2 regions of the Alcanivorax sediminis genome follow, and region 1 is predicted to be linked to the other one. Evidence: predicted binding sites of a transcription regulator. Region 1 holds the regulator's gene; the other holds the start of a gene.
What was found. The regulator FNR, encoded in region 1, switches genes on or off when oxygen is low (the NO sensors DNR and NnrR bind a similar motif). The targets are predictions, from matches to a motif close to TTGATNTANATCAA.
Positions count from the first base shown of each region.

Region 2: the regulator FNR is predicted to act here: its motif matches at 1,767-1,780, upstream of ccoM (cytochrome c oxidase subunit CcoM).

Region 1 is NZ_WIRE01000001.1:2,624,395-2,628,176, reverse strand. Features, by position in the region: gene GFN93_RS12010 (sulfite exporter TauE/SafE family protein) at 1-79, shown strand, start outside; gene hemN (oxygen-independent coproporphyrinogen III oxidase) at 145-1,518, shown strand; gene fnr (fumarate/nitrate reduction transcriptional regulator Fnr) at 1,587-2,300, shown strand; gene GFN93_RS11995 (universal stress protein) at 2,297-3,214, shown strand; gene GFN93_RS11990 (sll1863 family stress response protein) at 3,229-3,534, shown strand; gene yaaA (peroxide stress protein YaaA) at 3,617-3,782, opposite strand, start outside.
Region 2 is NZ_WIRE01000001.1:2,858,628-2,862,409, reverse strand. Features, by position in the region: gene plsB (glycerol-3-phosphate 1-O-acyltransferase PlsB) at 1-383, opposite strand, end outside; gene GFN93_RS13065 (Dyp-type peroxidase) at 596-1,465, shown strand; gene ccoM (cytochrome c oxidase subunit CcoM) at 1,577-1,705, opposite strand; gene GFN93_RS13060 (aldehyde dehydrogenase family protein) at 1,932-3,527, opposite strand.

The DNA of each region.
Region 1 (3,782 bases):
TGCTGCCAAGCTGGAGCCCACCCTGGGGAATGACGCACTCCCCCAGGGCCATTCTGAGACTCATCACCATGACCATTGATCCATATCAAGGTTGGTGCTGGTTGGCAGCGTGATAATCCTCCCATCTTTGTGGGAGGAACAATTGTGGTCGAATGGAATGAATCACTGATCCATCAGTACGGCGGCCCCGGGCCCCGGTACACCTCCTATCCGACCGCCCCCAACTTCCACTCCGGTATTACCGAGGATGATCTGGTCGCCGCCGTGCAAGAAGGCAACGCCGCACGGCGGCCCCTGTCACTGTATTTCCATATCCCGTTCTGCAGCACGGTTTGTTACTACTGTGGCTGCAATCGCATTATCACCGCCAACCGCGCTCGGGCTGGAGAATACCTCAAGCACTTGAAGCATGAGATTCGCATGCGCTCGGCCATGATCGATGATCGACGTCAGGTGACCCAGATTCACTGGGGGGGTGGTACTCCGACCTATCTCAGCGATGCACAAATGACCGAGCTGGTTTACGACATGGCCCGGCACTTCAACTTGCGTGAGGATGACCGGGGTGACTATGCCATCGAGATTGATCCGAGAACTGTAGATCGTTCGCGGTTGGGGCTGCTGCGGGGGCTGGGGTTCAATCGTGTCAGCCTGGGAGTCCAGGATCTGGACCCCGGCGTTCAGGAGGCGGTAAACCGAATCCAGTCCTGGGAAATGATCCGAGACACCATGCACTGGGCAAGAGATTTCGGTTTCCGCTCCATCAATCTGGATCTGATCAGTGGGCTGCCACGCCAGTCAGAAGCCTCCATGATGCGCACCCTGGACAAGATCATTACGCTGAAACCGGAACGAATCTCGCTGTATAACTACGCGCACTTGCCAGACCGCTTCAAGGTACAACGACAGATCAACAGTCATGAACTGCCCTCCCCGGAGGAGAAAGTAAGGATGTATGTCCGGGCTGGTGAGATGTTGCAAAGTGCCGGCTATCGCTTCATTGGCATGGATCACTTCGCTCTGGAGACCGATGAAATGGCAGTGGCGCAGAAGAATGGGCTACTGCACCGGAATTTTCAGGGATACAGTCTGCATGGTGATGCAGACCTGATCGCCATGGGGGTTAGCGCCATTAGTCAGATTGGCGATTTATACGTCCAGAACGAGAAAGGCATCGAGCAGTGGCAAACCCGGGTCGAAAATGGCCAGATCCCTATTGAAAAAGGCTATCTGCTAACTTCGGATGATCGCATTCGCCAAGATGTCATCATGCGCTTGCTGTGCGACCTTCATCTGGATATCCCCGCCTTTGAGCAGCGTTGGGGCGTCAATTTTGCTGAAACCTTTGCCGACGCGCTCCAGCGCTGGGCTTTTTTCGCCGATCAGGGCCTGGTGACCCTGTCGGCGGATCATTTGAAAATCACCGATCAGGGCCGGCTGGTCAGCCGGGCCCTGGTGCAGCCTTTTGATCAATACATGACTGAGAAGCCGACAGTAAAATATAGCCGTATTCTCTGAGTGATTATTGACGCTGTTGGACTACACTGACAGTGTCTTTACGCAGCGTAAGATTTGGGAGTTACCCCGTGTCACAGCATGTTTCCTGTAGCGAATGCAGCCTTAGTCCGGTTTGTCTGCCTCTGGCTGTTGCCCCCGCCCAGCTGGACCAGCTGGACAATATTATTCACCGAGGCCGCCCGCTAAAGCGTGGCGAGCACCTGTTCCGTGCTTCGGACAGCTTTGAGGCGGTCTATGCCGTGCGATCCGGTGCCATCAAGACCTATGTGCTGAGTGATCAGGGGGATGAGCAGGTCACTGGTTTTTACCTGCCCGGGGAAGTGCTTGGCATGGATGGGATCAGTACCGCTCATCACATTTCCAATGCCAAAGCGCTTGAAACGGCCACAGTCTGTGAAATCCCCTTCTCGCAGCTGGAAGCGTTGTCGCAGAAAATTCCGTCTTTACAGCATCATTTTTTCAGTCTGATGAGTAATGAAATTCGGGCTGATCGTGAGCTACACATGCTGCTCAGCAAGAAGAATGCGGATGACCGAGTGGCATCCCTGCTACTTTCGCTGTCGGCTCGTCATCAGCGCCGAGGCCTGAGTCACCGTGCTTTTCGACTGCCCATGTCTCGCTATGACATTGCCAACTACCTTGGCCTGGCGGTTGAAACAGTGAGTCGCATTTTCACTCGTTTCCAGCAAAACGGCTGGTTGCGAGCAGAAGGCCGTGAGGTAGAGATTCTCGATCGTGGCAAACTGTGTGGTCATGATCCTGCCCTGGAGGATTCCCTGTGACACAGCCTGTCATGGTCGTGCTGGATACCGATCTCAAGTCGCCTCAGCCCGCTTTTGAGAAGGCCAAGCAGTTGGCCGCCGCCCGTGGCACCTCGCTCGTTATTGCCGTTAACGGTTATTGCTCCGCCATGGTGCGTGCGGTGGGTTATGACAAGCAGAGACTGGAGGCCGCCACGACCCAAATTCGTCATGCCTGGGAGAAGAGGATCGCGTCACTGGCCCACGGCATGACCTGCAGCGCGCACGTGCTGTGGGAAAAGCGTGAAATCGATGCGCTGCGCGACATCATCCTCCAATTCAACCCCGCCGTGCTGGTGGTGCACACCAGTGCCGAGAGTGGTTTGAAGCGACACTTGTTCACCCCGCGTGACTGGCAGCTGATCCGCAAGGCGCCATGTGATGTGCTTTGTATCCACAGCCAACCCTGGCAGAACCCGCCTTCTCTACTACTGGCGGTGGACCCTGAGACGGGCAAGGATGAGGTTGACTCATTGTCGGTGAAAGTCACCGCGCAGGCGCAGGCGATAGCGCAGCAGCTGGATGGCTCGCTGAAAGTCTGCCATGTCATGGATGCGGTAGACGACAGCCTGGTGCTGCTCATGGGGGAAGCCCTGTCCGAGTTCAGTGGCAGCCTTGAAGATATCAAGGAGAGCCAGAAAGCGGTATTCAAGCGGTTCGCCAGTGGCCAGGGTTTTGCCTCTGATCAATTGGTCATGCTTGAGGGGGCTGTGGCCCCTACCCTGTCCCACTACTGCAAAGATAACGACGTAGATTTGCTGATTGTCGGTACCGTGCACCGAAAGCTGCCAGAACGGCTGCTACTGGGAGCCACTGCCGAAGCCGTTATAACCCGGGCCAGCTGTGATGTGCTGGTGGTTAAGCCTGATGATTTTCAGACCCCCTGGAAATCCTGATTACGGAGAAGACCATGTCAGAGAAAAAGGACTTTGTAGATTCTGTCCGTCAGAAACTGGAAGACTGGGATTATCAGCGTGACCGCCTGGCGGCTCGCATTGGCGATCTCAGCCACGAGTGGCGAGAGGAAGCCGAAGAGAAGCTGTCGGAATTCAATGAACAGCGGAAAGAGTTTGAAGCCAAGCTGGAAGACCTGGAGTCCCGCAGCGAAGATGCCTGGCAGGACATCAAGGATGGTCTCGAAATTGCCTGGGATGGCCTCAAAACCGGTCTTCTGGCGGCCAGAAGCGAGTTTGAAAACAAGGACAAGGATAACTAATCGGTATTGAGTTGCGAGTGTTGAAACGCAAAGCCTGGTCAATGTCGGATTTTGCGTTTCCTGCTTGCACTCGTCCGCCTGCCTATTGTTCTCCTCTTCTGAATACCGGCTTGTCTGCCGTGGATTCGTCTTCGCAGTAGCGATAGCCCGCCACATCGAAATTCACCAGTTTTGCAGGGTCTTTAATCCCCTTCTTCAGAATCCAGGCGGCCATTAACCCTCGCGCTTTCTTCGCGTAAAAACTGATT
Region 2 (3,782 bases), 230 kb from region 1:
GAAACCGGCACCAGCTGAACATCGGCTTCCGGGTTTTCTCGCAACGCAGCAACCATTTTTTCAAGGCGCGGTGGAGAAATAGGCGCACTCTGGCGGCGATTGCTGAACTGACGGCGGTACAGCTGGAAATAGCTGTGACGCAAGCGGGTTTTGCCCAGTGTGAGCCCGCCAAGGGCTGACGACAGTCCAAGTTGGCGTGCAGATTGGTCCGCTGCTGCAGCATCAGAGGCTGACCGATCACGCAGCACATATACCACTGGAGTATTTGGCACCAGCTGCAACTCGTCAGGGGCGGCGGGAAACACGTTAGCACGTGTGCACAGCCGCAAAAAAATACGGATCAGGAAGAACGCCAGACGATCCAGTCCAAGCCAAGGGTTCATATCGGTTGTCAGTTAACTAATGTGTGCCAATCTTATCGGATGGACCGCTGCCGGAACACCAGCGGGTATTTCAATTTGTTTCAAAACGGCAGGAAATGACACTACCCGGTATCCGGCTTTGAGGCCGGCATTGCTTTTCAGGATAATCCTGAGGCATGAATGGCTCGGGCTGATACACTCGGGACAGGGACCAGATAACTAAGGAGTTGCAGGTGTCGACACCGCAAGAGGGTATTTTTGACCGCAGTTTCCAGTACCATCTCTTTTTTGAGTTTTGTCTGACCAGTGGACTTTCAGACAGTGCCGTGCGTGATCTGGTGCAGCGCGTTAATGCGCTGAAGCAGGCAGGCACGCCTGTCATGCTCGCCTTTGGCCCGAACCTGTGGTCGCGGCTGGACAATCGCTTCAGTTTTCCGCCATTTTCCCTGGAAGGTCATGTGCCTGCCACCCAGGGTGACCTGTGGATCTGGGTTCAGGGTAAGAGCCGCAGTGATGTCTTCGACACTGCCCTGCAAGTGCGAGAGGCAGTGGGTGACGACCTGGCGGTTCAGCTGGAACTGAATGGCTTTGTTTACCATGACATGCGTGACCTGACGGGGTTCGTGGATGGCATTGGTAACCCCACAGGGGAAAAGGCAGAGCTGGCCACCTTTATTCCGGATGCTCACCCTGGCGCCGGAGGCAGTTGGCTACTGACTCAGAAGTGGGTGCATAATCTAAAGGCATTCAACACGTTGCCTGTGGACGAGCAAGAGCGGGTTATCGGCCGCACCAAGGCAGACGCCGTGGAGTTCGAGGCCGACAAGATGCCGCCAGATGCGCATGTGGGTCGCACCGATGTGGAACGTGATGGGGTGCCTCAGAAACTGTGGCGTCGTTCAGTGCCGTATGGTGATACCGCGGAACATGGCCTGTACTTCGTGGCATTTGCCTGCGAACTGGATCGTCACGATTACTTGCTGCGTCGCATGTACGGAATCGCGGATGACACCGTCAAGGATCGCCTGCTGGAGTTCTCCCGCCCGGTGATGAGTTCCTGGTGGTATGTGCCGACGCAGGATTGGCTGGACGAGATCAGTTAATAGTTAATAATGAATAGCGCGCGGGGTTGGTCTGTGCGTGCTATTAATCATAGAGGCCGCGTTCAGGCATTGGATGCGGCCTCTTGTGTTTAAAAGATGAGAGAAAAAGAACTACTTTGGGTCGCTGATTTCTTCGTCGTTGCCAGCGTCCAGCCATATGAACAGGGCGAAACAACCTGCGAAAAGGAAAATCCCTCCAATGACGGCAAGGCTGGCAAGAACCATAGGGTCAGTGTACATAATTGCTGTCTCTCCTCAATCTGGACACCCTTAGCATAGACGTATCAACCTGTGGCCCGTAATGATCTGGGTCAAGGTTCTCCATGAGGCACCATTTCGCCTGCAGGCAGGCTGTCACAGCTGAATATCGATCATTTTTTAACGCAAGAGGCCGCGTCCAATGCCTGGGCGCGGCCTCTTGCGTATCTGTGGCACGGGGCTTCCCCGCGCGCTGTTAACTGCGTCTTTATGTTTTCCAGCGAGTGAACATCTTCCTCACCAGGAACGGAGTCAGCTTCAGTGAAGCCCCCAGCATCTGTCCGATACTTTTCGGAAACACAAAGTACAGTGCATTCTTTATGCCGTTGTAAGTCGCTTCATCGAACGGGTACCAGAAGATATTCCGCTTGGAAGGCAGGATGTCCCAGTTAATGGCTTTGGCCTGGGTCATTTCTTCCAGCCCTTCAGGGCCATGGGTACGGCCAATACCGGACTCCTTACCACCCCCCCACGGGGTTTCAGAAAGACCGTGGCTGTACAGGTGATCATTGACGGTGGTCACGCCGGACTGCAAACGGGCGCCGATAGCACGGCCACGTTTGTTGTCACGGGTCCAAACGGAAGAGGTGAGTGCCAGATGAGAATCGTTGGCCTTCTGAATGGCTTCCTCTTCGTTGGCAACGCGCTGTACCGCAACGACGGGGCCAAAAGTTTCGTCGCACACGGTGAGCATGTCATCGGTGACCTGGGTCAGCACTGTCGCGGGGAAGAAGAAGCCATTTTCCACATTACCCACGGGGCGGGACTGCGCCTCAATCCGGGCGCCCTTGGCCAGGGCGTCTTCCACGTGCTGCTGCACTGTACGTAACTGGCCTGCGGTAGTGAGGCTGCCGATATCCACATCGAACCCCTTGCAGCCGACACCGTGGCGAAGCTGGCGGGTTTTGCGGGCGAGCAAATCTACAAATTCATCATAAACCGCATCGACCACATAGATACGTTCGATTCCACCACAGCTCTGGCCCGCATTCTGGAAACCTGCCCAGGCGGCTCCATTGGTCGCCCGCTCCAGATCGGCATCTTCCAGAATGATCATGGGATCGTTACCGCCCAGCTCCAGTGAAACCGGGGTCAGGGTCTGTGCGGCTTGTGCCATAAGGGTCTTTCCTGCGGGCACACTGCCGGTAAAGAACAGCTTGTTGACGCCATTGTCGAACATGCCGGTGGCTACCTTGGAGCCGGAACCTACCACGTGGTGGAACAGCCCTTCGGGTAGTTCGCCGGCGGCAATGATCTTCTCGATAGCGCGGCCCACTGCCGGCGTCGCTGCGGCCACTTTCAGGATGATGGCGTTACCCGCCATCAACCCCATGACGATCTCGCCGAACGGGATGGAAAGCGGGTAGTTCCATGGGCTGATGATACCCACAACGCCCAGCGGTACGCGCATCACGCTGGTCCGTTTGTTAAAGAACAGGATGCTGCCGCCAGGGCGTTTCTTTTCCTTCAGGCATTTCTCGGCGTTATTTGCATACCATTTGCAGGCCAATGCACAAGGCAGGACTTCCGTCGCCAGCGCGTCGGTGAGGGTTTTGCCGTTACTTTCGCTGACCGTGCGGGCCAGGTCATCCGCGCGGTCGACAATGTATTCGCGCATCAATTGAATGTGGCGGGCACGCTCCCGGAACGATTTGGCCGCCCAGATGGCCTGGGCCTGGCGAGCTTTGGCAAAGATGTTGGGTAGTTGAGTGAGGTCGGTTTCACTCAGTTCGGCCACGGCAGTACCCGTGGCAGGGTTGGTATCGACCACGACACCGGTTTCGATTTGTTCCTGAATGGTCATGGGAGTGGGCTCCATAACGACAGGCCAACAGTGGCCTGGTGGGGTAATTGGGTCGGGCCGAGGCCCGGAATGCCCTAGAAAACCATAGAGTAGACACTCTGGCTAGGGCTGTATGGGCCGTTTTCCCTGCCGCTGCAGCAAACGGGCAGACCCGGTTGGCGGGTTGGCCGTCGGTTTGTCCCGGCGCATGAACAACTTCTCTGCCGCGCAAGCCAGCCAGCGTGCTTGATAGAGGGCGACGGGCTCCGGATTGCA